DNA from 3 places in the Paenarthrobacter sp. FR1 genome. Region 2 is predicted to be linked to each of the others. Evidence: predicted binding sites of a transcription regulator. Region 2 holds the regulator's gene; each other region holds the start of a gene.
What was found. The regulator HrcA, encoded in region 2, represses chaperone genes, less so after heat shock. The targets are predictions, from matches to a motif close to TTNGCACTCGNNNNNNNCGAGTGCNAA.

Region 1: the regulator HrcA is predicted to act here: its motif matches at 5,944-5,970, upstream of ACR30Z_RS05805 (Hsp20/alpha crystallin family protein).
Region 3: the regulator HrcA is predicted to act here: its motif matches at 2,829-2,855, upstream of groL (chaperonin GroEL).

Annotation. Positions count from the first base shown of each region.
Region 1 is NZ_JBPFSF010000002.1:237,082-246,852, reverse strand. Features, by position in the region: gene ACR30Z_RS05840 (MFS transporter) at 1-538, shown strand, start outside; gene purN (phosphoribosylglycinamide formyltransferase) at 596-1,165, opposite strand; gene ACR30Z_RS05830 (hypothetical protein) at 1,177-1,626, shown strand; gene ACR30Z_RS05825 (cell division protein PerM) at 1,637-2,968, opposite strand; gene ACR30Z_RS05820 (VOC family protein) at 3,270-4,307, opposite strand; gene ACR30Z_RS05815 (hypothetical protein) at 4,436-4,813, opposite strand; gene ACR30Z_RS05810 (J domain-containing protein) at 4,810-5,211, opposite strand; gene ACR30Z_RS05805 (Hsp20/alpha crystallin family protein) at 5,438-5,860, opposite strand; gene ACR30Z_RS05800 (MerR family transcriptional regulator) at 6,001-6,483, shown strand; gene ACR30Z_RS05795 (hypothetical protein) at 6,593-7,198, opposite strand; gene ACR30Z_RS05790 (FG-GAP-like repeat-containing protein) at 7,359-9,254, opposite strand; gene ACR30Z_RS05785 (glycosyltransferase family 4 protein) at 9,413-9,771, shown strand, end outside.
Region 2 is NZ_JBPFSF010000006.1:110,949-120,378, forward strand. Features, by position in the region: gene ACR30Z_RS13335 (PhoH family protein) at 1-267, opposite strand, end outside; gene ACR30Z_RS13340 (GerMN domain-containing protein) at 531-1,568, shown strand; gene ACR30Z_RS13345 (16S rRNA (uracil(1498)-N(3))-methyltransferase) at 1,602-2,375, opposite strand; gene dnaJ (molecular chaperone DnaJ) at 2,378-3,505, opposite strand; gene hrcA (heat-inducible transcriptional repressor HrcA) at 3,556-4,563, opposite strand; gene ACR30Z_RS13360 (DUF3097 family protein) at 4,780-5,631, shown strand; gene ACR30Z_RS13365 (DUF4870 domain-containing protein) at 5,754-6,167, shown strand; gene hemW (radical SAM family heme chaperone HemW) at 6,192-7,421, opposite strand; gene lepA (translation elongation factor 4) at 7,422-9,275, opposite strand.
Region 3 is NZ_JBPFSF010000002.1:1,777-11,547, reverse strand. Features, by position in the region: gene ACR30Z_RS04760 (RNase H family protein) at 1-795, opposite strand, end outside; gene groL (chaperonin GroEL) at 1,020-2,645, opposite strand; gene ACR30Z_RS04750 (cold-shock protein) at 2,966-3,169, opposite strand; gene ACR30Z_RS04745 (LytR C-terminal domain-containing protein) at 3,334-3,954, opposite strand; gene ACR30Z_RS04740 (DUF3263 domain-containing protein) at 4,004-4,339, opposite strand; gene ACR30Z_RS04735 (uracil-DNA glycosylase) at 4,446-5,216, shown strand; gene ACR30Z_RS04730 (siderophore-interacting protein) at 5,282-6,121, shown strand; gene ACR30Z_RS04725 (threonine/serine ThrE exporter family protein) at 6,182-7,669, opposite strand; gene ACR30Z_RS04720 (peptidoglycan bridge formation glycyltransferase FemA/FemB family protein) at 7,697-9,013, opposite strand; gene ACR30Z_RS04715 (lipid II:glycine glycyltransferase FemX) at 9,124-9,771, opposite strand, start outside.

The sequences.
Region 1 (9,771 bases), on a different contig from region 2:
GTTCTTCAGCATCCTGTTGGTCTACTACTTGTCACTGACGTGGATGCCCCGGATCCTCATCGGTGCTGGTTTCGAGGAGTACAAGGCGTTTGTCACGACGGCGAGCATGGCCGCCGTCGGACTTCTGGGCGTGGTGGTCGCAGCGCTGCTGGTGGAGCGAGTGGGCCGCAAGTGGATCCTTGCTGTCACCGGTCCGTTGTCTGCGCTGACGCTGGTGATCGTGGCCTTCGTGGTGGACATTCCCTCAGCCGCGGTGTTCTGGCTGCTGGTGTTCGGCTTCGTGGTCCAGGTGGCCATCCCGGTCCTGTACGCCTATGTGTCCGAGCTGTATCCGACGGAACTCCGTGGATCGGGCTTCGGCTGGGCATCGACGTTCTCCCGCATCGGCGCAGGCTTCGGGCCCCTGGTGTTTGCCTCATTCTTCTGGCCGGAGTTCGGGCTGGCGCAGTCGTTCGCGATGGCCGGTGGCCTGGTGCTGCTGTCCGTGCTGTGGATGGCGTTCTTCGCCCCGGAAACCAAGCAGCGCGAACTCTCCTAACCCAACTGACTGGCATTTGTAATTGTTCCCAGCCCTGGGAACAACCACAAATGCGAGCTACTTGGGTGCGGCGGCGAGGTCTGCGAGGGTTTGGACCAGCAGGCGGCGCTCCACTACCTTGATGCGTTCGTGGAGGGATTCCTCGGAGTCGTTGGGCAGAACGGCCACGGCTTCCTGCGCGATGATGGGTCCCGTGTCCACCCCAGCGTCCGCCCAGTGAACGGTGCAGCCCGTGACCTTCACGCCGTACGCCATGGCGTCGCGGACCCCGTGGGCGCCTGGGAAGGACGGGAGCAACGCAGGGTGGGTGTTGACGTATTTGCCGTCGAAAGCGTTGATGAAGTCCTCGCTGACGATCCTCATGAAACCGGAGGAAACCACCACGTCCGGCTTGTAGGACAAGACCTTGTCCCGCAAAGCGGAATCCCACTCCGCGCGGGTTTCGAACGAGTTGAAGTTGATCACGAAGGTTTCGATCCCTGCCTCATCAGAGCGCTCCACGCCATAGGTATCGGGACGGTCTGCGCCTACAGCGGCGATCTCGACATCCAGCTCACCCGACTTCACGGCGTCGATGACTGCCTGAAGATTGGAACCGGTACCGGAGACGAGGACAACAATGCGCATTGCACTAGCTTATGGGCGGCTCGCGTAGGCTGGAAAACATGAATCCCGACGTCGGTCCCCAGCCGAGCCAGCAACCCCGCTCCGAGGCCGAAAAGTCCGCCCTCGGCGTGACCCAAATCCTGTTCCGCGCCTTCCTCTTGACGGCCTTGGGCGCGTTCTTCGTCTTCTCCCTGAACGTGAACTATGTGTGGTTGAGCGCCATCCTGACGCTTGCCGGTCTGGTGCTGGGAATCGTGGTTCTGGTGCGGACGCTGAAGTACAAGCACCCGCGGCTGATGTTGTTCGGGACGATCTCCGGCCTGGTGGTCACGGCGATAATGTGCCTGCTCATCCTGACGTCCGTGCTCTTCTTCAAACAGGTCAGCACCTACCAGGACTGCTCGCGGGGCGCTCTGACGGAATCCGCCAAGACACAGTGCCTTACGCAGCTTGAGAACTCGATGCCTGGTCCGCTGCGGTAGCCGGACCCGCTCAGGCGTGTTCGTCGTCGTACGCTACTTCGTCGAGGTTCGCCTCGCGGAGCTTCTGGCGGCGTTCCAGCCACGGCCCCACTGCGTAGCCAATCACGACGCCGATACCCACCTCCGCGGCCAGCCAGACTGCCGTCCACAGCGGGTGGGGTCCGATTTCCGTGAGCCGTCCAATGCCGGCCGAACCGCGTGCGATCCAGGCCAACGCACCACCCAGGAGGCCCGCGACGATGCCGATGAACGCGCCCAGGAACAGGGTGGAAACGGTGGCGGTGAACCAGCGGGCTTTGATCTTGATGGAGAGCCACTCGTCAAAGTGGTTCTCTCCTTCACGCAGGAACCACCAGCCCGCAAGGATGCCGGCGACGACGGGGAGCGCCAGGGCCATGGCACCGAACTCGAGCTGCCCGGCGGGAAGGCTGCCCAGAATGGGAACTGCCGGGAGTGGTCCTACTGCGGTACCAAGCGGTCCAGCGGTCGATCCGACGCCGAGCGAGAAGCCCGCCCCTGAGGACCACGCCAACGCGAAAACAACCAGGTTCGGCAGGAAACCGAGCTGGGCGATAGTGAGCACTGCACCGCCCAAAGCGCCCGCCTGGATCCCTTCGTAGACAGCGATGATGTCCGTCCAATGCCACACGATGGTCACTGCCAGCAGCACTGCGGCCAGGCAAACAGCTGCCACCGCGGCCACAAAGCCGGCTTTCAACGCCGAGCCAACGTAGGAGCCTGCCCAGCGGGAGTGTTGGCTGGTCTTTGAGAGCCAGGCCACGGCGTCGACGCCGATCAGTCGGCTCCAGGAGCCCGCTTCGCGCCGTGCACCGACGATCATGCCCAGACCGAAGGAGATCAGGGGGATGGTCATCGCCAACCAGAGATTTATGACGACTTCAGAGGTGCGGCACACGAAGCCCGTGGCTGCGCCGAACGCGGCGTACACAACAAAGGCGCCGAGGAAGGCCTGCCAGAGCTGGTCCGTATAGGAGGCGCGGGCGAGTCGACGGCCGGCCCGCCACGCCAACATGAACGGGATGAGCGCCAGGCCCAACGGAATCAGGGACAGCAGGCCCGAGCCCGGCTGGGCAGCCGTACCAAGGTTGACCTGGGCGAGTTCCAACGGGACGCCGTGAATCAGCAACCAAGCCTGACCGGCAAGGCGAGCCAGGGAGTCCACGTTCCGGTCCTGGAAACCGTCCGTGGCCCACACTCCCACCAGCGGCAACACCACAACGATGGCTGAAATGAAGGCTGCCTGCGCCGCTTCCAAACCGCCCTGCAGCCAAAGGGGCATGGGGAGGCCACGGTTTCCGGTCTGATCAGCGCGCAGTTTCATCGTGATCTATCGTGCCACGGTGGGCCCCACTCCCCCGGCAGGCGCCCCTGAAATACCGCGAATCCCTGCGCTTTTTCCCTTGGGTCGCCGTAAGATTGGAGGTGTTCTCACGGGGCGGATGCCGAACGCCATGATCGCCCCCAGCTGACATTGCAAGGCCCGGAAACAATCGAAGCCGGGAACTAGGAGCGGCCAATGGATAGGTGTCACAACTCATAGCAGAAAGTCGTACTAGCAGCTGGTGCAGCCGCCTTGGGATTCTCTCCTTAGGCTGCACCAGCCTTCTTTTTGCTTTCCGGGGCTAACCCCTCGCGAAGAAGTCGACGCCCGACACGTACTCCATGGCCTCCACGAACTTCGGATCACCCGCCCGAGCGTAGGCTTCCTGCTCGGTGAGCTCAGCCTCCCGGCAGTGGATCCACCAAAGGTTCCCCAAGGGGTCCCGGACCCTGCCCACCCGTTCGCCCCAGAACATCTCCGTCATGTTCGTCACTGCCGTGGCACCGGCGGCGAGCGCAGCAGCGAAGGCGGCATCGCCGTCGTCGACGTAGACGCGAAGGAACGCCGGAGTCGGAGGCCAGTCCGGGCGGGAGTCGAAGGCGAGGACGTTGGAATCGCCGATCTTCGCCTCCGCGTGGCCGATGGACCCGTCTTCCATGGGCACTCGGAACGCTTCCTGGGCGCCGAACGCGGCGGCGATGAACTCAAGGAGTTCAGGCGTGCTGGGCGTAATGATCCACGGTTCAACGGAACAATAGCCGACAGGCACGGCACTGACTCCTTCAGCACGTAGCGGCGGGGCCATGGCCTTGACCTCGCCCGGGACAGGCGCGTCCTCTTGGCCAGTCATGTGCCGGTGAAGCGAGTCGATGGCATACGCCATCCCCGCCGCGTACTCCGGTGCTTGCCAACGGTTGGCGGCTTCGTCGTCGGAGACGTCCTCCATATGCGACATGATCCACCAGACGTTCCCCAACGGGTCCTGAATCCTGGCACCGCGATCGCCCCAGGCACTGTTGTCCAGGACCGAAACCACCGTGGCACCCGCGGTGAGGGCGGCGTTGAAGGCGGCATCGGCGTCGTGCGTGTACAGGCGGAGGTACGACGGCGTTGCGGGCCAGTGCGGTCGGCTGTCGAAAGCGAGGACTACCGAGTCGCCGATCCGCGCCTCCGCGTGCCCGATGGTGCCGTCCTCCCCGACGACGCGGTCGATCTCCTCTGCGCCGAATGCTGCGGTGATGAACTCGAAGAGGGCGTTGGTGTCACGTGTGATGAGCCAGGGACTGACGCTGGAGTAGCCGGTAGGGACGGTGCTGATACTCGGGTTTGCCGCGGTCATGGCTGTGTCCTCTTCCTCGGGGTTCAGTGGCTTCAGCCTATGACCGTTCGAGGTCAGGATTGGTCCGCGATTTACCTCGCCGACGTCGGAACTCCTCCACTCGAGGTCCCGCCCCTCAAGGACGTCCCTCAGGGCTGCGGCCCGTAGATGAACTCCTTGGCGTGGTCAACGGCCTTCCGGAAGGCGTCGTTGCGGAGCGTCACCTGTTGCTTGCTCGCTCCCTCGCCGGGTTCCAGGAATGCGGTGGGGCCGGGCCGGAGCATCCAAATGTCTCCTGCGGGCGGAAGGTAGAAGACTCCGAAGGAACGGTGTTCGGGGTCGTCGGTCCAGATGGGGACGACGGCGACTGCCGCCCCCGTGTCCGGGTTGATCCACTGCGCCCGCGGCATGGGCTGTTCGTGGACTTCGGGGTCCAGGAAGGGGGCCGTCCCCCTCCCCCAGCGTTTCTCAAACCGTTCGTAGAAGGCGGGGATGATGTGGCCGTCGTATGGACGCCAGGCACTCATGGATGACTCCTTGGGTTTCTGAGGGTTCCGGGTGATGGTTCCCATCGGGGTGGCCCGAACGAAATCGGCGCTTGCTTCCCGGTGGCTGCCTGCTTGTCGGCTCCCGGTTCGTGGCCGTGGACACGGACCTTCACCGGCGTTCCCGGCGCAGGGGCAGGCAAGCCAGAGCGCGCACGATCGTAAGCCGCCCGCTTTCCTGGGTCCGACAAAACGACGTACGCCTGCATGATGGCGTGCAGTTCCTGGGCGTCGTACGCACCAGTGGTGTCGCCGTCCGCCGTTTGACGCGTGTCAGGGTGACGTGTCCGCAGCAAGCGGCGATAAGCGCGGGCGATGTCGCGGGCTGTCGCGTCGGGTGGCACATGGAGGGTGGCGTAGTAGTCAGGTTGGCTGTTCACTGCTGGTCCGTTGGGGTGCCGTGGATTGGGGATGGCCCCCGGCGTGAGCCGAGGGCCATCGATCGGGAGACGACGTCAGGGACCGCTTATTCCTCTGCGCGACAAGCGCTGTGGCGTGGCACGAAGCCTGCGCCCTCTTTCCGATGCTGCGGCCGATCGGAGGCTCCCGGTCCGGCGCTCCGCTGGTGGGCCACCCCCGGGCGGACCCTCCAGCGGAGCGGACGGTTTATGCGTTGATTTCCTGCCGTTGTCCGTTGGACGTGATCTCGATGCGCCGTGGCTTTGCCTTCTCGGCGACGGGGATGCGGAGTGTCAGCACGCCCGCGTCGTAGCTGGCCTTGACGCCCTCGGTGTCCAAGGTGTCGCCAAGGATCAGTTGCCGGCTGAAGACGCCTTGGGGTCGTTCGGCGGCGATCAACTCAGTGTTCTCGCCAGCGGGCGACTTGCGCTCTGCCTTCACCGTGAGGACGTTGCGCTCGACATCAAGGTCAACGGTCTCAGGATTCACACCGGGCAGATCAAAAGCGACGACAAACTCCTCGCCCTCCTGCCAAGCATCCATGGGCATGCCGGCAGGGCGTGCTGTTGTGCCAAAAACCTGTTGGGCGAGCCTGTCGAATTCGCGGAACGGGTCAGTGCGCATCAGCATTGTGTTCTCACTCCTCTGGTCTTGATGCTGATTTGTTGTTGTCCCAGCCCTTCCTGATCTGTGGTGGCTGGTATAGATTTTTTATAGCACTGGCGAGAGAGTGGTGCAAGTAGGTTTTCGAAGATTTTTGGAGGTTCTTGATGGCGGGTTCACGGAGCCCTGTTGCTGGGGAGTACGACGGCGAACAGGGCGCCTCAGCGAGCGACGGCGGCTCTGCGTCGGCTGTCGAGCGGGAGGGGTTGGGTGTCTATGCGATTTCGGTTGCTGCCGAGCTCGTGGGCACCGGCCAGCAGAACCTTCGGCTGTACGAGCGGAAAGGGCTGCTCACTCCCGAGAGGACCGACGGCGGAACCCGCCGTTACAGCGAACGGAACCTGGCGACTTTGCGGAGGATCGGGGTGTTGCTGGACGAGGGGTTGAACCTGGCCGGAGTGAAGCTGGTGCTGGAGTTGGAAGCGGAGAACCGGGGCTTAAGCGAGGACAACCGTGGGTTGGCTGAGGACAACGAAGGGCTGCGGGAAGACAATCGTGGGCTGCGGAAGGATCTGAAGCGGGCGCGGGGTGGCCGAGACCGAGTAACTCCGGCGCCACAGAAGGCGCCACAGAATAGGAACATGGACTAAAAACGTGGCCACTCCCTGAGGAGTAGCCACGCTTTAGTATTCGGGAAATTGCACGTTCTACCTCGTCACAGCATCAACGACTCCCAGCAGAAACCATCCGCGCTCATTGCTAGAAGGTCCATTCCCAACCGGTGCTACCGGACGTGAGGTGACTCCTAAAGATCAGCGTTCCATGGGGCTCGGGCACGTCCAGCGCAATCTTGCCGGTTACCTTTTCTGCAGGACCTATTCCCCGCCCGTTATGGCTGATACTTTCTTCGTCAGCCAAGCACATGTACGCGCCCTGGGTGTTGAGATCCCCGTTGAAGGTGGTCCCGTTGGTGCCGACGAACTTGAACATCCCAGCGTTCATGTCGAACTCTGAGTAGCCGCCGTTAGGGTCTGCCAACTCCGGGAAAGTCTCAATGGAAACATCCAGGATTACGACGTGCCCATTCACCACAGGCTGGGGGTATGGCCCAGTACAGGGAGCATCCGGAGTAAGTGAGTTTACGGTGAAAGTAACGATGCGATCTGAGTCTTTGTTGGTAATGCCGGCCGAGCTTCCGACTTCTTTGACGAAGTTGCCTCGCGGGGACTTGGCCGTCGAGGCCGTCGGGCTGGGCGTGCTGGGCGTTAGAGGTTCCACTGAAACAGTGGCCGCCGGACTGGGGCTTGCTGCGGCGCACGCGGAAAGGCTCAGCCCCAGCGCGGTGATCACAGCAAGAGCTGACATCAATCTTTTTGTATTCATTTTTGGAGAACCCCATTTAGTGCATGATGCGAATGATGCCTAGATAATCTCACGTCATACGAGGGGCGAATGACAGACCGCAAGAATGCGGCGGCGCCCACCCCGGGCGCCGCCGCAAAGATGCATCGGTGGCATGCGCACCTTAGAGAATCGCCGTCATCCCATTCCATCCCGTGCCGATACGGGATCCCGTAGGCCACGCTGCTCCGCCGCTGCCCGCGTACAGCCACAGCTCGCCAGCGGAGTTCCGAGCGAGGATGTCTGCACGTCCGTCGCCGTTGAAGTCACCGGGACCAACCAGCGAGTTCATGACGTTCCAGCCCTGGCCGATCGCGCGCTGCTGGAGCCAGCCGCCGGACCCGTTGCCGGGGTAGAGCCACAGCACACCGGAAGAGTCGCGGGCAGTGAGGTCGGGGGTGCCGTCGCTGTTGAAATCGCCCACGCCGGTGATCTCGGTCATGCCGTTCCAACCAGTCCCCACCCAGATAGGTGACAGCCAACCACCGGAGCCGTTGCCGCGGTAAATCCACAACACGCCCGAGGCGGTCCTGGCCGCAACGTCAACGAAGGAGTCTCCATTGAAGTCGCCGATCGATTCAATCGCGGTCATGCCGGCCCAGCCGCTACCAACCTGAACACGCGGCTGCCAACCACCTGAACCGTTGCCCGGGTAAAGCCACAGCAGCCCACCGCCATCACGGGCAAGGACATCGGCGTTACCGTCACCGTTGAAGTCACCGGGAGCGACCAGGGCATTCATGACATTCCAACCCTGACCAACCTGGACTCGTGACAGCCAACCGCCTGAACCGTTGCCCGGGTAAAGCCACAGCACGCCCGAGGATTCCCGAGCCAGGACGTCAGCAAAGCCATCACCGTTGAAGTCGTTCTTGACTGGTTGTTCCACCCGTGCGTCGATGACACCCACGGAGGTCCGTGCGTAACTGACCACGTAAACCCTGTCCGTGGTGGTGTCGACGGCGGCAGCAACAGGCTGGTTCCCTGTGTAGACGACGTAGCTGCTGTTATCCCGTCCGTCGATAACGGTGGTTCCGCCTCCGTAGGAAGCAGCGTAAATCTTGTTGTTCGTGGAATTCACCACGACTTCGTTGACACGGGAGGTCGCGTTGATCATGGTGGTTTCGGTCTGGGTTGCACCGTCGAAGACTTTCACGCCGCCGTCGACGGACGCGCCGTCCACGGCCACGTAAATCCGGTTGGTGGCAGTGTTGACGGCGACGATCCCCAGCTTGGTGGAGGACGGGAGGGTTGCTGTGATCGTGTCGCTTGCGCCGTCAATCACCAGCAGGGTGGCCGCAGGGTTGGCGAGCGTCGAAGCGTAAACCTTGTTGGTCACGGTGTTCACTGCCAGCGCGAGGATGGGAGTCCCGCCAGGAGCGATGCTTCCTGTTACGGTCCCACTCGCCCCAATGACCTTGATGGTTCCGTTGGACAATACGTAGGCCTTGCCAGTCGCAGGATTCACCACGATGTCCTGCGCACCGCCGGCGAGCGGCACGAACGAGGTGGCGAGGGTGGAACCGTCAATAATGGTGACGCCGCCCTTGACGCCTACATAGATTTTGTTGGTCGTTTCGTTGACCGTCACTGTGTACGGATCAGCGCCAACGGTAACTGTCGCCGTCGTGGTCTCCGTGACCCCGTCCACCACGGCGACGGTCCCGCCGATCTGGCTTGCGTAGATTTTGTTGGTGACGCTGTTGACGTCAACGTCCCAGGGCATATCGCCGACGTTCAGGGTGCCTGAAGCGGTCACACCGTTGATCACGGACACGCCTTCGAAGGTGGCCACATAGGCCTTGTTCGTGACCGGGTTGACGGCGATTGATCCCGGCCGTTCGCCGACGGGAACGAAATCCGTCACAGCGTCCGCTATTGCGGGAGACGCCGGGGAACCAACGGTTCCCAGCAACAGTGCCAGGCCCAAGCCGACGGCGACTGATCGCGCCGCTGCCCGGCGCCGTCGTCGTACGCCTACTCCCCCAAGCGCGCGCGAAACATCAACAACAGCACCCATTTTTGAAACCCCCAGAACTTTAGACGCCCAGCGCGTCGGATAAAGGAAGTCTACGCGTGGGCTCGGACAAATTAATGCCCCACCTGTTAACCAACTCTTCCTCCACAGGCCACCCGTTCGAACCCGCAAAGCCAACCGCCCCGACCACCGTTGAAGGCGTGAGGATCGCAATCGTCGCCGAATCATTCCTGCCATTGATGAATGGGGTAACCCACTCGATACTGCGGGTGCTGGAGCATCTGCAGGAGCGCGGGGATGAGGTGATGGTGATCGCGCCGTCGACGTCGGACACTGATGTTTCGAGCGTCGAGAAGGGTGCATATGTGCACCGGCTTCCCTCGGTGCCGCTGGCCGGTTACACGAATGTGCGGGTGGCGTTGGGCGGTGTGAATCGGGTCAAGCGAATCCTTGCCGATTTTTCGCCCGACGTGGTGCACCTCGCTTCCCCGTTCGTCCTCGGCTGGCGCGCCGTGCAGGCCGCCCATCAACTCGGCATCCCGACTGTGGCGATCTACCA
Region 2 (9,430 bases):
TTCCTCAAGGAGACGCATGATGCGTGAGATGACGGCTGAAGGGCCTGTCATTGAGAGCTCATTGCCCCGGACATGGAAATTGACGTCCTGGAACTGTTCCTCAATGAACCGCAGGGCTTCGTCATGGCTGCCCAGCGAGTGAACCATCTGCTCGGAGTTATCGAACGTGACAACTTCCGTGCGCGTGCCCGGTAACGAATGCGGGAACTCAGTGGGTGGCTGGTTGCCGTTTCCGGTCCTGAGCCGCCCGTTCAAAGATTCACTCATAGTGCTGGCCTAAGGGCCTGATCTCCTCCGGTTGGTCGTATTTACCCCATCGATTCGACATTCTGGCCGCCTACGAGCGCCAGCCTTGATGCCGGAATGTCTTCAATCCTACGCCAGCGCGGCCCGCCATGAACCCCCAATCGCGCGCCCCCTCAAGGCCTTCGGCGGAATGCCGACATATTGTCTCAACTCTGCATCAAGCGGGTATCAATCATGTTTCAGTTGGCTGCAGTCCGCACTATCCCGGCCGACCGCCGTCGACGATGTGCCAAGCTGGCATAGCGGGTGGAATCAGCACCCCGCAGCCCGGCCCCTGCGGCAGCGGCTGCCGACCATCCAAGGCAGGACAGGAAAACCCCATCACGGAGCCAGCAAGCAACGGAAACGGCGCACGCAAGCGGACCAAGTCCGCCATTGCCGCGCCGGCGATGCTTGCCGTCTTGCTGCTGACAGGCTGCATCGCCAATGGCAACGGCAGCCAAGCGACCCCCAGCTCGCCATCGCTGACGGTCCAGGAGGCGCCGGCGAGCAATGCGCCGTTGGAGACGACACAGGCGTCCACCAAGATTCCGGTTTATTGGATCGGACGCAGTAAGGAAGAGGTCTACCTCTACCGCGAGTTCAGGGACATTTCCGGCGACGGAAACCCGGTGACCACGGCATTGCGGATCATGATGGCTCAAAAGCCCTTGGACCATGACTTCTTTACCCCCTGGCAGGAACCGAGCAGCCTCGCGAGTTCCATCTCGGGAAAGAACGTCATCACGGTCGATATTTCCCGCGACGCCTTCAACTCGAACCTCGACGCCGGCATGGCCCAACGTGCGGTCCAACAGCTCGTGTACACGGCCACCGCGGCCGCCTCATCCTCGGGACTCATCAACTCCGGCCAGCAGATCCAGGTGGTCATCCTGGTTGACGGGCATAAGGACTACATGGCGTTCGGACAGGTGCAGCTGGGTGAGCCCCTGGCGCGCGATGCGTCGCTGGTGGCCCCACTCTGGATCATAGATCCCCAGGAAGACACCTCCATGCCCACGGGCTTGGTCAAGTTCAACGGCCGCAGCACCGACAGTTCACGGCCAATCGATTGGCAAATCCTCCAGGACAACGGCAAGGGTGAGAAGACCAGCCTTCTCACGGGCCAGACCAAGGCAACGGGCGAACCCGGACAGTATGGCCTCTTTGCCTTCGGCGCCACTTTGAAGGCCGGCAAGTACGAACTTCGGGTCTCGCAGGTTGATGATGCCGGCAACACCATCGAAACGAGTACGGACACCCGCTTGTTCAGCGTCGGCTAGGCGCCGAGGGCCTGGTGGGCGCCGCGGCGCAGGTCACCAACGCCCCAGAACATCGCTGGCAAGCACGACGGCGGCGGGTCCTGCCGTCGACGACCGCAGGACATGGTTGCCCAACAGTGCCGTGACGGCACCGGCGTCGCTGAGCCGTGTCACCTCTCGTGGTGAGATTCCGCCTTCCGGTCCAACGATCAGGAGTACCTCGCGTGAAGACCCGACACTGGCTCCACGCAACGCTTCCGACGCCGTCAGGACAGTTCGCAATGGATTCTTGGCATCCTCATGCAGGATGACGGCCAAGTCAGCAGCGGCGACGGCTTTTGCCAGGGCGCCGGTGTCCAGCATGGGCCTCACCTCAGGAATCCATGCCCTGCGCGCCTGCTTGGCTGCGGCAGTGACCACGGACTGCCACTTGGCATGCGCCTTGGCGGCTCGATCACCTTTCCACCGCACAATCGCGCGTTCCGACTGCCACGGAACAACGGCATCAATTCCCAGTTCCGTGGCTGTCTCGATGGCGAGTTCGTCGCGATCGCCCTTGGCCAGGGCTTGGACCAGAACCAGGCGGACTTCAGGTTGCTCCTCGAACACCACGTCCGATGCCGTCACCGTCAAGGTGCTGGACCCTGCCTCGGCGACAGTGCCGGTTAGCCGGGCCCCGGCACCATCGGCAATATCCACCGGCTCCCCCACGGCCAGGCGCCTGACCGTCACGGCATGGCGGGCTTCAGGGCCGTCCAAGACGAACGTGGAACCCGGGTCCACGTGGGCGAGGCTCCCGGCCGCGGTGAAGAAAACGGGATTGCTCACCGCTACAGGTTACCGAGCTTGTCCCGCAGCTTGGCGAACATGCCGCCGCTCGCTACAAGCTTCCCTTCCGTGAACTGCTCCCCGCGAAGCTTGGCAAGCTGCTGCAAAAGCTCTTCCTGGGCGGGGTCCAACTTAGTGGGCGTTTCCACGTGCAGGTGCACCTTGAGGTCGCCTCGACCGTAGCCGCGGAGGTGGGTGACACCCAACCCCTTGAGCGTGATGATCTCGCCGGACTGGGTGCCGGCCTTCACATCGATGTCCTGGGCGCCATCGAAGGTTTCCAGCTGGAGTTCCGTTCCCAGGGCGGCGGCCGTCATAGGCACACTGAGGGTGGCGTGGAGGTCGTCGCCCTCACGCATGTACATGGAGTCGTTGTTGACGCGGATCTCCACGTAGAGGTCGCCGGCAGGTCCACCGGCCGGCCCTGCTTCGCCTTGTCCGGACAACTGGATACGCGTGCCCGTTGCGACGCCGGCCGGAACCTTGATGGTGAGGGAACGGCGGCTGCGGATGCGGCCCTGTCCGCTGCACTCGTTGCAGGGATCCTTGATGACGGTGCCGAAGCCTTCACACGAACCACAGGGAGCGGTGGTCATGACCTGGCCGAGGATGGACCGAACGGCACGCTGGACCTGACCGCTGCCACCGCAAATGTCGCAGCGTTCCGGATGGGTACCTGGCCGGCAGCAGCTTCCGTCACACGTGGGGCAGATAACCGCGGTGTCCACTTCAAGCTTCTTGTTGACGCCGAATACAGCATCCTTGAGATCGATGCGGACGCTGATGAGTGCATCCTGGCCGCGACGAACACGCGAGGCCGGCCCGCCATGGCCGCCGCCCCCGCCAAAGAAGGTGTCGAAGATGTCCTGGAATGCGAAGCCCTGGCCGGAGTATCCGCCACCGAACCCGTTGTCGGTGCCGTTCTCATTGCCGGTGGCATCGTAGACGCGGCGCTTCTGGGGGTCCGACAAAACCTCGTAAGCATGGGTCACGGCCTTGAATTGCTCCGCGACATCTTCGCCCGGGTTTACGTCCGGGTGGAGTTTCCGCGCCAACTTGCGGTACGCCTTTTTGATCTCTTCCCCGGTGGCTTCCGGCGAGACTCCCAAAACGTCATAGTGGCTGCTCAAAGTCGGTATCTCTTCCTTGTTGTACTGCGGATGTTTCCTCGGGTCGGCGGTCAGCCGCCGAGAATGCGTGAAAGGTAACGGGCCACGGCACGAACTGCGGCCATGGTGGTGGGATAATCCATTCGCGTGGGGCCCAGGATGCCCACCTTGGCACCTGAGCCATAACCGGTGGCCACAACGGAGGCCTCTGCCAAACCGTCGTAGGGGTTCTCGCGGCCAATGCTCACGGTCACACCGCGGGGATCATCCCCCATATCGGACAACAACCGGAGCATGACAACTTGTTCCTCGAGGGCTTCCAGAACCGGCCCGATGCTCAACGGGAAATCCACGTTTGAGCGGGCGAGGTTCGCAGTGCCTGCCATCAGGATGCGTTCCTCGCGGCTGGTGTCACTCAGCGCCTGAAGCCCCTGCGCCAACGTTTGCGCCAAGCTGCGAAGCTCGGGTGGGCACAGTGCAACCACAGAGGGCAGCACCTGCGGCAACAGGGCCAGTTGCGTGCCGGCGATGCTGCCGAGGAAACGCGAGCGAAGAAGCATCAAGGCCTCGTTGCCCACATCCGAGCCCGCGTCGATGACCTTTTGGCCGACGCTCCCGGTGTCCGCAATGAGGACAACAAGTACTTGCTTGGGGGCAAGGAGGACGAACTCCACGTGGCGTACCAGCGCTCGGTTGGAGTGCGGATACTGCACGACGGCGACCTGGTTGGTCAGTTGCGACAGGAGCCTTACCGTGCGCTCCAGAATGTCGTCGATGTCATCAGGGCCCTCAAGAAGCGAGTGGATGGCCCGACGCTCGGCGGCAGAGAGCGGCTTCACTTGCGAGATCCGGTCGACGAACAGCCGGTAGCCCTTGTCCGTGGGAATGCGTCCCGCACTGGTGTGCGGGGCCGCAATCAAGCCTTCTTCTTCCAGGACTGCCATATCGTTGCGGATGGTGGCGCTGGAAACGCCCAGATGGTGCCGTTCGACGAGGGCCTTGGATCCAACAGGCTCCCGGGAATGCACGTAGTCTTCAACGATGGCACGCAGCACTTCCAATTTGCGTGGCTCACTCATTGCTCCACCTCCTGACGACTGCCGTGGTCCCTGCGACCGGTCACGCGGGATCTCGAATCGGACCACCGCTGTTAGCACTCAACATGCCCAAGTGCTAACAAGTCTAGTATGAGCTACCCCGTTGCTAGCATTGAAACCGCCCACGGCACATATGAGCGCATGGGCCCGGTAGCGACTGCGGCCGGTTCTGACTTCCAGCACAAAGGTAGGAACTCCTTGGCTTTCGACAACTGGGGCCCGCAGGATTTGTCCGCTCCTGCCAAACGCCAACTGCCCGAGGTGGCCGTCCAGCGCGGTATGGTCCTCGAAGATGTCCAGTCGGGCTGGGTCGGCGAAGTCACCCGCGTGGAAAAGTCCGGCGGAATGCACATCGTGTCCCTTGAGGACCGACGAGGGAAGACGAAGTCGTTCCAGCTCGGATTTGGCTTCCTGCTGGAGGGCCAGGCCATCCGTCTGCTTCCGCCTGCCGCGCGCCCTCCCGCGTCAGCACTTCCTGCCGGACGAACGGCCTCGGGCTCCGTGAAAGTGCAAGGCAGCCGCGCCCAGGTGGCCAAGGCCAGCCGCATTTGGGTGGAAGGCAAGCACGACGCCGAACTCGTCGAAAAAGTCTGGGGTGACGATCTGCGTGTAGAGGGAATCGTCGTGGAACCCTTGCATGGCGTGGACGACCTCAAGTCAGCCATCGCCGATTTCAGTCCGGGACCGGACCGTCGGCTCGGCATCCTGGTGGATCACCTCGTGACGGGCTCCAAGGAGTCACGCATCGCGGCCGAGGCCATGACAGTCCCCGGCGCCGTGGGGAACGTCTTGATCGTGGGCCACCCTTACGTGGACGTCTGGCAGGCAATCAGGCCCAAGGTCCTGGGCATCGAGCAATGGCCAACGGTCCCGCGAGGCATTGACTGGAAGACCGGGATTCTTAGCGCGTTCGGCTGGCCGCACGCGACCGCCGAGGATGTTGGCCTGGGCTGGCAAAGGCTCCTCGGTGCAGTGCGCAGCTATGCCGACCTTGAGGCATCATTGCTGGGCCGCGTAGAGGAAGTCATCGACTTCCTCACCGTCCCCTGAAGCAACGCCCGCCGGGAACCGCGCTGGCGTGCCATCGGGGCGTTGGTCCCGGGAAGCACGTTGGTGCCGGTATTCTGGGACAGCAACACCGCAGCATCTTTTAACAGCAAAGGGAAGACACCGTGGCAGAGAACGCTCCTGAAGAACCGGGCAGCGCCGCAGGCCGGCCCCAGTACCATGGCGCGCCTGCCAACGCACTCCCGCTGACAGCCAGTGAGGACAGGCAGTGGGCTACGCTGGCGCACTTCGGCGGAATTCTGGGCTGCCTGCCGTCGCTGCTCATCTACTTGATCTTCAGGGACCGCGGACCGTTCACGGCCCAGGAATCCAAGGAAGCGCTGAACTTCACCCTGCCGCCCACCATTGCCGCCGTTCTGGCGAACATCCTGGTGCTGCTGCCCGTAGTGGGCAATGTCTTTGCTGTGATCGCCACCGCCATCTGGGTTGCACTGACGTGCTTCTCCGTCTCGGCCGGAATCCGGGTTAACCACGGACAACCGCACCGTTACAAGCTCAACCTGCGCTGGATCAAGTAGTGTCCCCGGCGCCGACGGACGGCGCTATTCGGGCAGGATTCGGCGGACCACTGCGTCGGCCAGCAATCGCCCCTTCAAGGTGAGCACCAGACGGCCCCTGAAGGCTTGAACCGGGTCCACCAGTTCATCGGCGATCAGCCCTGCCATCGCGTGCCGCCCAATCGTGTCCAAGGCATCTACGGCAAGACCTGTCCCCAGCCGCGCCTCCAACATGATGCGCTCGACTTCCCGGGTATCGGCATCGAGGTTTTCCCGGCCTGCGGCCGGCGAACTTCCTGAAGCCAACCGTCCCGCGTAGGCAGTGGGGTGCTTAACATTCCACCAACGAACGCCTCCAACGTGCGAATGGGCGCCGGGGCCAATCCCCCACCAGTCATCGCCACGCCAGTAGGCCAGATTGTGCCGGCACGCTTGTTCGGGCGACCTGGACCAGTTGCTGACCTCGTACCAGCTCAAACCCGCTTCTGAGATCATTGCGTCGGCCAGTTCGTACTTGGCGGCATGGTCGTCGTCGTCAATTCCCGGCACTTCACCGCGGCGGATCTGGGCAGCAAGTTTAGTGCCGTCCTCCACGATCAGCGCGTAGGCGCTGATGTGATCGGGTTGGTAAGACAAAGCCGTCTCAAGCGACAATTGCCAATCCGCCATGGATTCCCCGGGCGTACCGTAGATCAGGTCCAGGCTGACCGCGAGGCCGGCCTCACGCGCCCACTGCACAACGAGCGGCACACGACTGGGGGTATGGGTGCGGTCCAGCACCTTCAGGACATGCGGCACGGCAGACTGCATGCCAAACGAGACCCTGGTGAAGCCGGCGTCAGCCAGCACCTTCAGGGACTCAGGGGTTACGGAATCAGGGTTGGCCTCGGTAGTCACCTCGGCGCCGGGTTCAAGCCCCCACTGCCCGACGGCGGCACGCAAGATCCGGGCCAAATCCTCGGCTGGGAGGAGCGTGGGAGTCCCACCACCGAAGAAAACGGTACCGAGAGGCCGCCGCGGCAGGCCCGAGGCATCAAGGGCCCCAGCCGCGAAGTCAAGTTCGGAAATAGCCGTGGAAGCGTAGGCATCCTGCGAGGCACCGCCACCGAGTTCCGTGGCCGTGTAGGTGTTGAAATCGCAGTAGCCGCATCGGACGGCGCAAAACGGGATATGGACGTAGAGCCCGAACTTGCGGTGCTCGACGCCGGCCAACACCTGCGGAGGCAGTATGCCATCCGCAGGTGCCGGATCGCCCAAAGGTAGGACGCTGGGCATCTACTTCTTGGCCTTGTCCTTGGACTCGTCAGTGGTCAGGGCTGCGATGAATGCTTCCTGCGGCACTTCCACGCGACCCACCATCTTCATGCGCTTCTTGCCTTCCTTCTGCTTTTCCAGCAGTTTGCGCTTACGGGTGATGTCACCGCCGTAGCACTTGGCAAGAACGTCCTTACGGATGGCGCGGATGCTTTCGCGGGCAATAATGCGTGATCCAATGGCAGCCTGGATGGGCACCTCGAACTGCTGCCTGGGGATGAGCTCGCGAAGCTTACCGGTCATCATCACACCGTAGGCGTAAGCCTTGTCGCGGTGTGTGATGGCGCTGAAAGCATCCACTTGTTCGCCCTGCAGGAGGATGTCGACCTTGACCAGGTCGGCGACCTGCTCGCCGTCGGCCTTCCAGTCCAGCGAGGCGTAGCCACGCGTCTTGGACTTCAGGAGGTCGAAGAAGTCGAAGACAATTTCGGCCAGCGGGATCCAGTAACGGAGTTCAACGCGGTCCTCGGACAAGTAGTCCATGCCGCGCATCTGGCCGCGGCGGCTCTGGCAGAGCTCCATGATGGACCCAACAAACTCGTTGGGCGCGAGGATGGTGGCGGAGACCATAGGCTCACGAACCTCGGAGATTTTGCCCGTGGGGTACTCGCTGGGGTTGGTGACGTGAATGACCTTCTTGTCCTCGAGGGTCACCTCGTACTCCACGTTGGGAGCGGTGGAGATGAGGTCCAGGTTGTACTCACGTTCGAGTCGCTCACGGGTGATTTCGAGGTGCAGAAGCCCAAGGAAGCCCACACGGAAGCCGAAGCCCAGTGCAGCTGACGTCTCGGGCTCGTACACCAGGGCGGCGTCGTTGAGCATCAGCTTTTCGAGCGCATCGCGAAGGACGGGATAGTCCGTGCCATCCAGGGGGTACAGGCCGGAGAAGACCATCGGCTTGGCATCTGCGTAGCCACTGAGGGATTCCGACGCCGGTTTGGCCAGGTTGGTGACGGTGTCGCCGACCTTGGACTGGCGGACATCTTTCACACCGGTGATCAGGTAGCCCACTTCGCCCACGCCGAGGCCCTTCGAGGGTGTTGGCTCCGGGGAGCTCACACCGATTTCGAGGAGCTCGTGCGTTGCCCTGGTGGACATCATCTGGATGCGTTCGCGCGGGTGGAGCATGCCGTCCACCACACGGACGTAAGTAACCACGCCGCGATAGGTGTCATAGACCGAATCGAAAATCATGGCGCGGGCCGGAGCATCAGGATCGCCCACGGGCGCGGGGAGGTCGCGGACAATCTTGTCCAGCAGCGCCTCCACGCCAACACCGGTTTTACCTGACACCTTCAGGACGTCCTCGGGGTCGCCGCCGATCAGGTTGGCCAGTTCCGCCGCGTACTTCTCCGGCTGGGCGGCCGGGAGGTCGATCTTGTTGAGCACAGGAATGATGGTGAGGTTGTTTTCCATCGCCAGGTACAAGTTGGCAAGCGTCTGGGCCTCAATACCTTGGGCCGCATCCACCAACAGCACCGCGCCTTCGCACGCGGCAAGCGAGCGGGAGACCTCGTAGGTGAAGTCGACGTGGCCGGGAGTGTCGATCATGTTCAGCGCGTAGCTGTTGCCATCGAGTTCCCACGGCATGCGGACAGCCTGGGACTTGATGGTGATGCCGCGCTCACGTTCGATATCCATACGGTCCAGATACTGGGCCTTCATGTCGCGTTGCTTAACGACGCCGGTGTACTGCAGCATGCGGTCGGCCAAGGTGGACTTACCGTGGTCAATGTGGGCAATGATGCAGAAGTTCCGGATGATGGCCGGATCTGTTGCGGCGGGCACCGGTGCGGTGCGGGCCATGGGAGACACGCAGGATCCTTACTGTCGACACTCACACGGCAATTCCTGGAACCGGGCATAGGCCAGCCGGAACACGCCGTGCATCTGATCCTCTAGTCTCCCATGAACCGGGGCTTCGCCGTACATTGTGCTTCCGGTATCCCCCGGGGCCCGTTGTAGCGTTG
Region 3 (9,771 bases), on a different contig from region 2:
GATCCGGCCGATGTCCGCCCGCACATCAGGCCTGAGGAGTTCACGCTCCAGGGCGAGCACTGTATCTTCCGCGGACAGCTCCTGAGCGGAAGCGTCGTCGTCGAGCTCGCTGAAAAGATCTGCTTGGCCAAAGATGCCCGACTCTCCAAAGAGGGTTGGCTCGAAATGCGGCCTCATGGCCCGGCCCGCCTTGGCAAGCGTCGAAGCTGCGTTCACTGCCGCTGCTGCGCTGGCACCGGCAGGAATGCCAGCACTGGCGGATGCTGCTGCAGCAACCGGCTCGGCGGCCTGGACATGGCTCTCCTGCTGGGCCTGCGCCCCTTGCCCAGCGCCAGGGAAGCCGGGACCCACCTTCGGCGCCACGCCCTGCTGGTAGGCCGTGGCAACGGCGCGTGCGCGCTCGTCCGCGGCTTCGTTCAGGTCGTGGCCGGCGTGGCCTTTGACCCATTCGAACGTGTACTTCCGGCCAACGATTGCTTGATCGATGTCCTTGAGCAGGTCCACGTTCAGCACAGGCTTGCCGTCGGCCTTCCGCCAGCCTTTCCGCTTCCAGCCCGGCATCCACTTGGTGACGCAGTTGATAACGTACTGGCTGTCGCACAGGATCAGCAGTTCTTCCTGGGGTACATGGGCAGTGGACCTGAACAGGTCCAGGACAGCCATTAGTTCGCCCTGGTTGTTGGTGCCGTGCGGCCACCCTCCTGCGCGCCAACAGGAGTCATCAACGTACCAGGCCCAGCCGGCCGGTCCAGGATTACCGAGGGCGGACCCATCGGCGGCAGCAATAATCGTCATAGCGTTAATCCTGCCAGAACGCACTGACACTTATTCCGTGCTATTACTCCACTAAGCAGCACGGGATGCCGTTTTGAGCGTTCATAAGGGCCCCTGCTGCTACCTCCTTGGGGAGCCGGCCCTCGGGAGCCAACACAAAACGGCGGCCCCCACCAGTAGGTGAGGACCGCCGTCGTTTGCTCTAAAGCGTGATGCTTGGCGCTGTATCGCTACAGCTTAGGGGCTTAGAAGCCGCCCATGCCGCCCATCTCGTCGCCACCGGCAGCCGGAGCGTTCTTCTCAGGCTTGTCGGCAACTACAGCCTCGGTGGTCAGGAACAGACCAGCGATGGAGGCAGCGTTCTGGAGAGCCGAGCGGGTGACCTTTACGGGGTCGTTGACGCCGGCAGCCAGAAGGTCTTCGTAGACGCCCGTGGCAGCGTTCAGGCCGTGGCCGGAAGGCAGGCCGCGAACCTTATCTACAACAACGCCCGGCTCGAGGCCTGCGTTGAAGGCGATCTGCTTCAGCGGAGCGTCGATGGCAACCTTGACGATGTTGGCACCCGTTGCCTCGTCACCCTGGAGGGTGAGGTTGGCGAATGCCTTGGCGCCGGCCTGGATGAGGGCAACGCCACCACCGGCAACGATGCCTTCTTCAACAGCAGCCTTGGCGTTGCGGACTGCGTCCTCAATGCGGTGCTTGCGTTCCTTGAGCTCAACTTCGGTTGCGGCACCGGCCTTGATCACTGCAACGCCGCCGGCCAGCTTGGCCAGGCGTTCCTGCAGCTTCTCGCGGTCGTAGTCGGAGTCGGAGTTTTCGATCTCGGCGCGGATCTGGGCCACACGGCCGGCGATCTGCTCGGCGTCGCCGGCACCTTCAACGATGGTGGTCTCGTCCTTGGTGACAACAACCTTGCGGGCGGTGCCGAGGAGTTCCAGGCCAGCGTTTTCGAGCTTGAGGCCAACTTCTTCGGAGATGACCTGGCCACCGGTGAGGATGGCGATGTCGGCGAGCTGAGCCTTGCGGCGGTCACCGAAGCCCGGAGCCTTGACGGCAACGGACTTGAAGGTGCCACGGATCTTGTTGACGATCAGGGTGGCCAGAGCCTCGCCCTCGATGTCTTCGGCGATGATCAGCAGCGGCTTGTTGGACTGCATGACCTTCTCCAGAACCGTGACGAGTTCCTTCACGTTGGAGATCTTGGAGTTGACGATCAGGATGTACGGGTCTTCGAGAACCGTTTCCTGGCGCTCAGCATCCGTGACGAAGTAAGCGGAGATGTAACCCTTGTCGAAGCGCATGCCCTCGGTGAGCTCGAGCTCCAGGCCGAAGGTGTTGGACTCCTCGACAGTGATGACGCCTTCCTTGCCCACCTTGTCCAGGGCTTCGGCGATCAGGCTGCCGATTTCCGGGTCACCGGCGGAGATGGAAGCCGTAGCTGCGATCTCTTCCTTGGTTTCGATTTCCTTGGCGGAGGCCAGCAGTTCGCTGATGACTGCCTCGACAGCCTTCTCGATACCGCGCTTGAGGGACAGCGGGTCGGCGCCGGCGGCAACGTTGCGCAGGCCTTCCTTCACCAGTGCCTGGGCGAGCACGGTTGCAGTGGTAGTACCGTCGCCAGCGACGTCATCCGTCTTCTTGGCAACTTCCTTGACCAGTTCTGCACCGATCTTCTCGTAAGGATCGTCCAGCTCGATCTCCTTGGCGATGGAAACGCCATCGTTAGTGATCGTGGGGGCGCCCCACTTCTTTTCGAGGACGACGTTGCGTCCACGCGGGCCGAGGGTAACCTTGACGGCGTCAGCGAGGATGTTCAGGCCCCGCTCGAGGCCGCGGCGTGCCTCTTCATCAAATGCAATGATCTTGGCCATAACGGCGGTAGTCCTTTCGGGACAGTCGTTAAGAAGGTACCTGTCAGATGGGGTGCCCGCGACGGACGGTCCTTTGCTTGCGGCCTATGTATGCCCCGCGCTCCGAACCTCACCCCACCAAGGTTTTTTCTTGATCCTCCAGCGGCCCAAAGCCATCCGCCACCGGGATTAACCGGGCCGGACTTAGCAGTCGAACCGTAGGAGTGCTAAATCAATAATTAGCACTCGGCGGGGGAGAGTGCAAGCAGGGATGCCAATTTACGCTATAAACAAAGGGGTTTCAGCCATGAGCTGACGGGAACTGCTGAACTCGCGGCGAGCTACGCGACCCGGACCCCTTCGGCCTGCGGCCCCTTCTGGCCCTCCCCCAGTTCGAACTCCACCCGCTGCCCCTCCTCCAGGGCGCGGAAGCCGTCCATTTGGATGGCGGACCAGTGTACAAAGACGTCGTCCCCGGATTCATCCACAGTGATGAAGCCGTAGCCTTTTTCGGCGTTGAACCATTTGACGGTTCCCAATGCCATGATGCCCACACTTTCGCAGTAGCCAAGACCGGTTGCCGGGATCTCCGTACCGGAATTAATCCACTGTAACCACTGTCACTATGCCGGCGCTGCCATGAACGGGGAGGGCATCACTTTTGTTATTGAGGCTTAACCGAGTTGGGCCTTTTCGGACCGTTTCGCGGCTACTGGTAGCCGGGTCCCGCCACGACCACCAAGGGCTGCTGGACGTCGGGGGTTTCCACAATCGCCTGGATGCCCAGGAGTGCGCCAAGGGCTTCGGCGTTGGCCTTCTGCGCAGGAGCATTGAAGAAGATGACGGACGTCTGCTGGGGTACGCCGCCCCAGTTGCCTACGGTGCTTAACGTCCAGCCGTCACCTTCGACCAAGCCTGCCACTCGGCCGGCCAGGCCCGCGGTACCGGCCCCGTTGTAAACCGCCACCGGGGTGGTCTTGTCCACCGGCGCTGCGGACGCCGTCTCGGACGGAACGTCCGATGGCGTCGTTTCCGGGCTGGGTTCGCCGGAGGCGGCGGGGTCGCTGCTTGCCTCGGTGGGCTCGGCAGATGGTGAGGCACCAGTTTGCTGGGGAGCCGGCGTCGAAACGTTTGAGGACGCGCTCGGGGCCACCAAGCCGAGGTTCGGAAGGATCAGGAAGGCCACCAGGCCGAGCACCAAAGCTACGGCTCCTACGGTCAGGACCGGCCACAGGGTGGGGCGGGCGGTCTCCTGGGCGTCGCGGTGCACGCCCTGCCGGTTGGTGTTCTGTGGGACCTGGTCGAATTCGTCCCTGGCAAATTTGGTCATGGTGAAGCGTTGTCCTTGCTGGTTGCTGCTGACAGATCAGCCTGGCGATTTACGCGTCGGACCCCAAGCGACGTGCCGTCCGCGCACGTTGGCGGGACGTACGTAGTCTACGCAATCTCTTGACCAGCATGGGATCGTGGGCCAACGCATCCTCGGTATCGATCAAGGCGTTCAGGATCTGGTAATAGTGTGTGGCGGAGAGATCGAACAGTTCGCGGATAGCCTGTTCCTTGGCGCCGGCGTACTTCCACCACTGCCGTTCCAGGGCCAGCATCTGCTGGTCCCGTTCACTGAGCGGGGAGTCGCTGCGGGTCCCGGCCGCGAGATCTTCAAGGGCCAACCCGGTAGCCTGCGGCGCCATCGGTTCCGGTGCTGGTTCTGCCACGGCACACTCCTTCGACGCTTGTTGGGTGAAAATGTCCTACCCCTATGTTACGGGCGAATAACAACGCTGTCATTCGCCCTGCCGGCGCCAGGCGGGAGACAATGGCGTGGTGACTGGCGAGGATGCACTGTTTGACCTTGAACCCACGGGCGTGGCGGATCCCGGATTTGACGCGCTGGTTGATCTGCCGCTTGAGGAGCTGATGGCCCCCGACTGGGCAGAGGCCTTGCGGCCTGTTGAACCACAACTCCGGGACGCGCTGGCCTTCGTGGCCCGCCAGGCCCGGAACGGCGCCGAGGTCCTTCCTGCCGCCGACAATCTGTTGCGCGCCTTTCGCCAGCCGCTTACTGACGTCAAAGTACTCATTCTGGGCCAAGACCCGTACCCGACGCCGGGACACGCCGTCGGGCTTTCCTTTGCCGTGTCACGGCAAACGCGCCCCATCCCCCGCAGCCTTGCCAACATCTACCGGGAACTTCATGACGACCTCGGCCTGCCACCCCGGGTCCACGGCGACCTCAGCGCCTGGACGGACCAAGGCGTCCTGCTGCTGAACCGCGTCCTCAGCGTCGAAGCGCGGAATGCCGGCTCACACCGCAACAAAGGTTGGGAGGCCCTGACGACGGCGGCCGTCACCGCTGTGGCCAATCGAACCGACGCGACTGGTCGACAGAGGCCACTGGTGGCGATCTTGTGGGGAAAGGATGCCGAAGGAGTTGCGCCGCTGCTGGCGGGAGCGCCGTCGGTTGTCTCGGTACATCCGAGTCCCCTGTCGGCGTCCAGGGGCTTCTTCGGCTCCAAGCCCTTCAGCCGCACGAATGACCTTTTGCGGGCGCAGGGCGCCGACCCCATCAAGTGGGAACTGCCCGTGCTCTAGCCCGGAACTGTAACCTTCGACTCATACCCAGCAGGCGTTCAGTGAATTAGCTTAGGCTTACCTTCATGACTGCTCTCCCCGTCACCTCGTCCGCCTCACGCAAAACCCGCCCCCAGGTCAATCTGACCGTCTTGCGGAAGGAACGACTTTCGCCGCACATGGTGCGGATCGTTGCCGGCGGGCCAGGATTCAGCGACTACGCGAACAACGAGTACGTGGACCGTTACGTGAAAATCGTCTTCCCGCAGCCGGGTGTCGATTACGAATATCCGCTGGACCTATGGACCATCCGGGACACCATGCCGCGTGAGCAGTGGCCGCACACCCGGACCTACACCATCCGTTGGGTGGACCTCGAAGCCCAGCAACTGGCCATCGACTTCGTGGTGCATGGCGACGAAGGTCTCGCCGGGCCCTGGGCAGCCGCAGCCGAACCAGGCGACTCCATGATCTTCACAGGCCCGGGCGGGGCCTACAAGCCCGCCCCTGACGCGGACTGGTACCTGTTCGCCGGAGACGACGCCGCTATCCCGGCCATCGCCGCCTGCGTTGAAGCTTTGGGTGCTAACGCCCGTGGAACGGCCTACCTTGAGGTGGACAGCGAGGCCGACATTCTGCCGATCTCAGCACCGGCCGGCGTGGAACTGCACTGGCTGCTCCGCAAGGGAACTCCCGCCGGATCCAGCGATCTCCTGCTTGAGGCACTGCGCACCACAGAATGGCTGCCCGGGCGGGTCGACGTCTTCGCCCACGGCGAGCGTGGCTATATGAGGGGCCTGCGCGAGATCTTCTTCGCACAGCGCGGGCTGGAGCGTTCGCAGGTCTCCCTGTCCGGTTACTGGGCCCAAGGCCGCGTTGAGGAAGTCTTCCAGGCAGAGAAGAAACTTCCCGTAGGACAGATCTAGCTTTTAGTGCAGAAAGGGCGCCGCGAAGATGCGGCGCCCTTTCTGTTTGCTCTGATATGCCTAGCGGCGCCTGACCCGGCGACGTTCATTGCTGGACAGGCCCTTGGTCAGCGGCCTGGCGAGGTTGTCGCCGAGCACGATGCCCGCTGCCACCCCCATGACGATGGCCGCGGCGTTGAGCATGCCGCCAGCACCCACAAGGATGTCTCCCTCTTCCACGGTCAAAACATACATCGACCGGAATATAGTGAGGCCGGGCAATAGGATCAGGGCCGCCGGGACGGCCACCACCAGCTGCGGAGCACCCAGCTTGAGCGCCACAACCCGGCCCAGGAGACCGATCACCACCGCCGCGACGGCCGGCGACAGGCGATCGCCGAGACCAGCTGCCCCGGCACCCCACAAAACGAAGAAGCCCACGATGCCGACTGCCGCCGTCGGAAGTAACAGACGCATCTGCGTTTGTTCGGTGACTCCGATGGCCACCACCGCGATCGCGATCAGGACCGCTTGGCCCCACAGCGGATACGCGTCGGGGAATGTTCGCGTGACGTCCAGGACTTCGCTGCCCATCAGCGTTCCGACCACGACGGCGACGCCGATACCCGCGACGATGGCTCCGAAGGTGAGCGCCGTGGAGAGGAACCGGCCGGCCGCTGTGACCGGGAAGCCGTTGATGGCATCCTGCACTGACGAAACGAGGCGGCCCGTTGGGAGCAACAGCAGGATCCCGCCCGCCACCACAATGGACGGAGGGATGTCCACACCCGCCCAGCCGAGCATCAGGGCGATGAAGGTGACCAGAAACGCGCACGCCATGGTGTTGAAGAAGTCCGCCGTCCGCCATCTGGCAAGTTGACGGGAGAGCAGGCTGATCAGGATGTTAGAGCCAAAAGCCACGGCCGATGCACCCAGCCCGCCACCCAGGACGCCCACAAAGACCGCCGAAAAGATGCCGAAGGCCATGGTGACCATCCACCGCGGGAACGGTTTGGCGCTGCGAATGATCTCGTTCAACCTGCGTACGGCTTCGTCGCGGCCCACTCCGCCGGCCACGATGTCCGTGACCAGTTGGTGCACCTGAGCCAAGCCTGCGTAGTTGTTGGTCCAGGAGCGCACCACGCGAAGCAGCGTGATGGGAGTCTGGTCCTTGGGAGCATAGTTGATGGCCACCGACTGGTTGGTGATGTCCACTTCAATGTTCTTCAGGCCAAGCGCAGCAGTGACCGCAATCATGCTGGTTTCAACTTCCAAGGCCCCAGCGCCGTATCGGAACATGACCTCTGCCAGATGAAGGGCGAAGTCGATGGTCTTCCGGGCCGAGGCATCCACCCCCACCACCTGGATGGTGGGGTTGGCGTAAGGACTCCCCGCAAGCCGGTCCACGATGTTCATGGGGGCGGTGGGCGGACTATCACCTTGGACCAGGCGCATGAGCATGCGCTTGGCGTTGACGTTCTGCCGGACCTGCGACGGACGCAACGGTTGGGTCTTGGGCAAACCGTCGGTGTGGGGCCGGCTGGCGGACCCCTCGGGGCGTTCAGTCACGCGGTGATCCTCCTTTGGCTTGTTTGATTAGCGGTTCCCCCGAAGCTTTCGCACTACTGGCAATTTCTCAAGTGGCAATCGTCCCAGTACTGTCTGGGCGGCTCCTGCGAGCTCCCTGACCACGCGGTAGGCGTTGAACACCAAGGGGTTCACGGGGGCGACGAAGTCGCCGAGCAACTGCACTACCTCGCCTCCGAAGCCCTTCTTGAACTCATAGCCGCCATGTCCGGTCTCGTCCTGGCCCTGGATGCCGAACGTGCCGTAGAAGTTGTAGCGGGAATACCCGTTGTTGAGCGCGTGCAGCATCATGCCCCAATAAAGGGACGTGGCGCCGTTGAAGTAGATGTAGTCCTGCACGGTGCCGCCAATGACACACACCAGTTCGTCGCCCGAGCAGGCGAAGTGGATGGCTGCCACAGTCGCGACGCCCACGGAATCGGGGAACCGTTCGATGTCCTTGAGGCTGCGCTCGTAGCTGTCGACGAGGTCCTGGACCACCTTGACGCGGTTGGCCTTCTTCTTGCTGCCAGTCTCCTCTACCTCCCGTTTGAGGTCCGCGAGGGTCTTGGACTCGGCATCCAGGCGCTCAGTGATGGACGCGCGGTACTCAGGGATGTTGATCTTGGCCATCATGAGCTTGGTGAACTCAGCGGAGGTGTTGCGGAGAAGTTGCTCGTAGTACTCGCGCTCGCGGTACGTGAAGCCCTTCTCGTCGCCGGCGGTGCTCAACGCCCTGTAGAAATCGTCCAGTGTTTCCAGCGTGGCCTGCTCCAGGTACACGCCGTTCTTCTCGGCTTTCCGGATGGCCTTGCGGGTGCGGTAGTTCATGCCCATGATCAGCTCTTCGGAATCGGCAATCCCGTCGAGCTGCTTGATGAACATCCAGTTGATGTTCGCGAAGTTCATGTCGAAGCCCTGGTGCCTGAAGCCCAGGCCTTCGAACTCCTTCAGCAGCGGACGATTGTCCTCAACCTCCGGGTGCTCGGCGCCTTCTTCGTCGCGCGCGATGTACCGGATGTTGGGCGAGATGCGCAGCTCAGCGGCCTTTTTCGAGGCCGCGCGCTTCTTCAACTGCTCGACGACGAAGCGCACCGCGGCGGCGTCGCTGTAGTCCATCAGTGGTCCCTTGGCGCAGTCACACACTTTGTAGCCAAAGCGATTGGCAGTGTAGACGAGCTTCCCTGCGGCAATCAGGGTGCCGCTGCGGGTCACGCCGAAGAGCTCGACTTCCTGCCCGCGGGCGCGCTGGAACCGCGTCAGGTCCATGGACTGGATGAAGCTGCCTTGCGGATGGCCCTTGGCGAAGGTCTCGAAATCAGCGTCACTGAGAATCACGAATTCCATGTCGGTTCCAGCCTCAATCGGAGTCAAAGAAAATACCTCACCTAAAGTAGATTTGCACCCGTTGGTGGCCGGGGCGGGCCTGAAGTTGGCGTTCTGGCTGTGGTTGACCGTCAGTAGAACTGGCCGCCTGTGCGCATGGTCTCGAGTCGACGGAAGATGCGCTCCGCACCTTTGAGCCACAACTTGTGCCGGACAGGCCCCAGCACGAGGTCGTAGCAGCCCACGAAGTCCGTGACGGTCTTGGTGAAGCTCGTCTTGAACAGGCCCATTCCATAGAGGGGGTGGGTTTTGTCCTTGATCCTCGCGGCAGGCGGTGTGCCGCAGAAGTCGTACTCCACGCAGCCAAGTTCCTGCATGCGCTGTATTGCCGCCCACTGGGCGAGGTGCGAGTCACCGTACTGCTTGCGGTTCTGGGTGGAACCGCCGTCCTTGTACGTGGCCTTGGAACCGTAGTTGATGACGAAAGCGCCAACGCTGGGTGCGCCGTCCTCGTGGACGAAGAAGAAATGCCCCTGGCCGCGGCTGCAGAACTCTTCCCAGAACTTCGAGTAGTACTCGTAGCTCCGCAGCGGCATGGCACCCTTGGCGTTTACAGTGTTCTGCATGAGCGCGTAGAGCTTGCGGTAACTGTCTTCGCCGGGCTCAGCCGGGAGAACCTCGCACCCCTCCCGCTCTGCCCTGCGGACCGCGTTCCGGGCCCGTGAGGAGATACTGCGGAGCACTTCATTGGCTGGCGCGGAGATGTCCAGTAGCGCGGT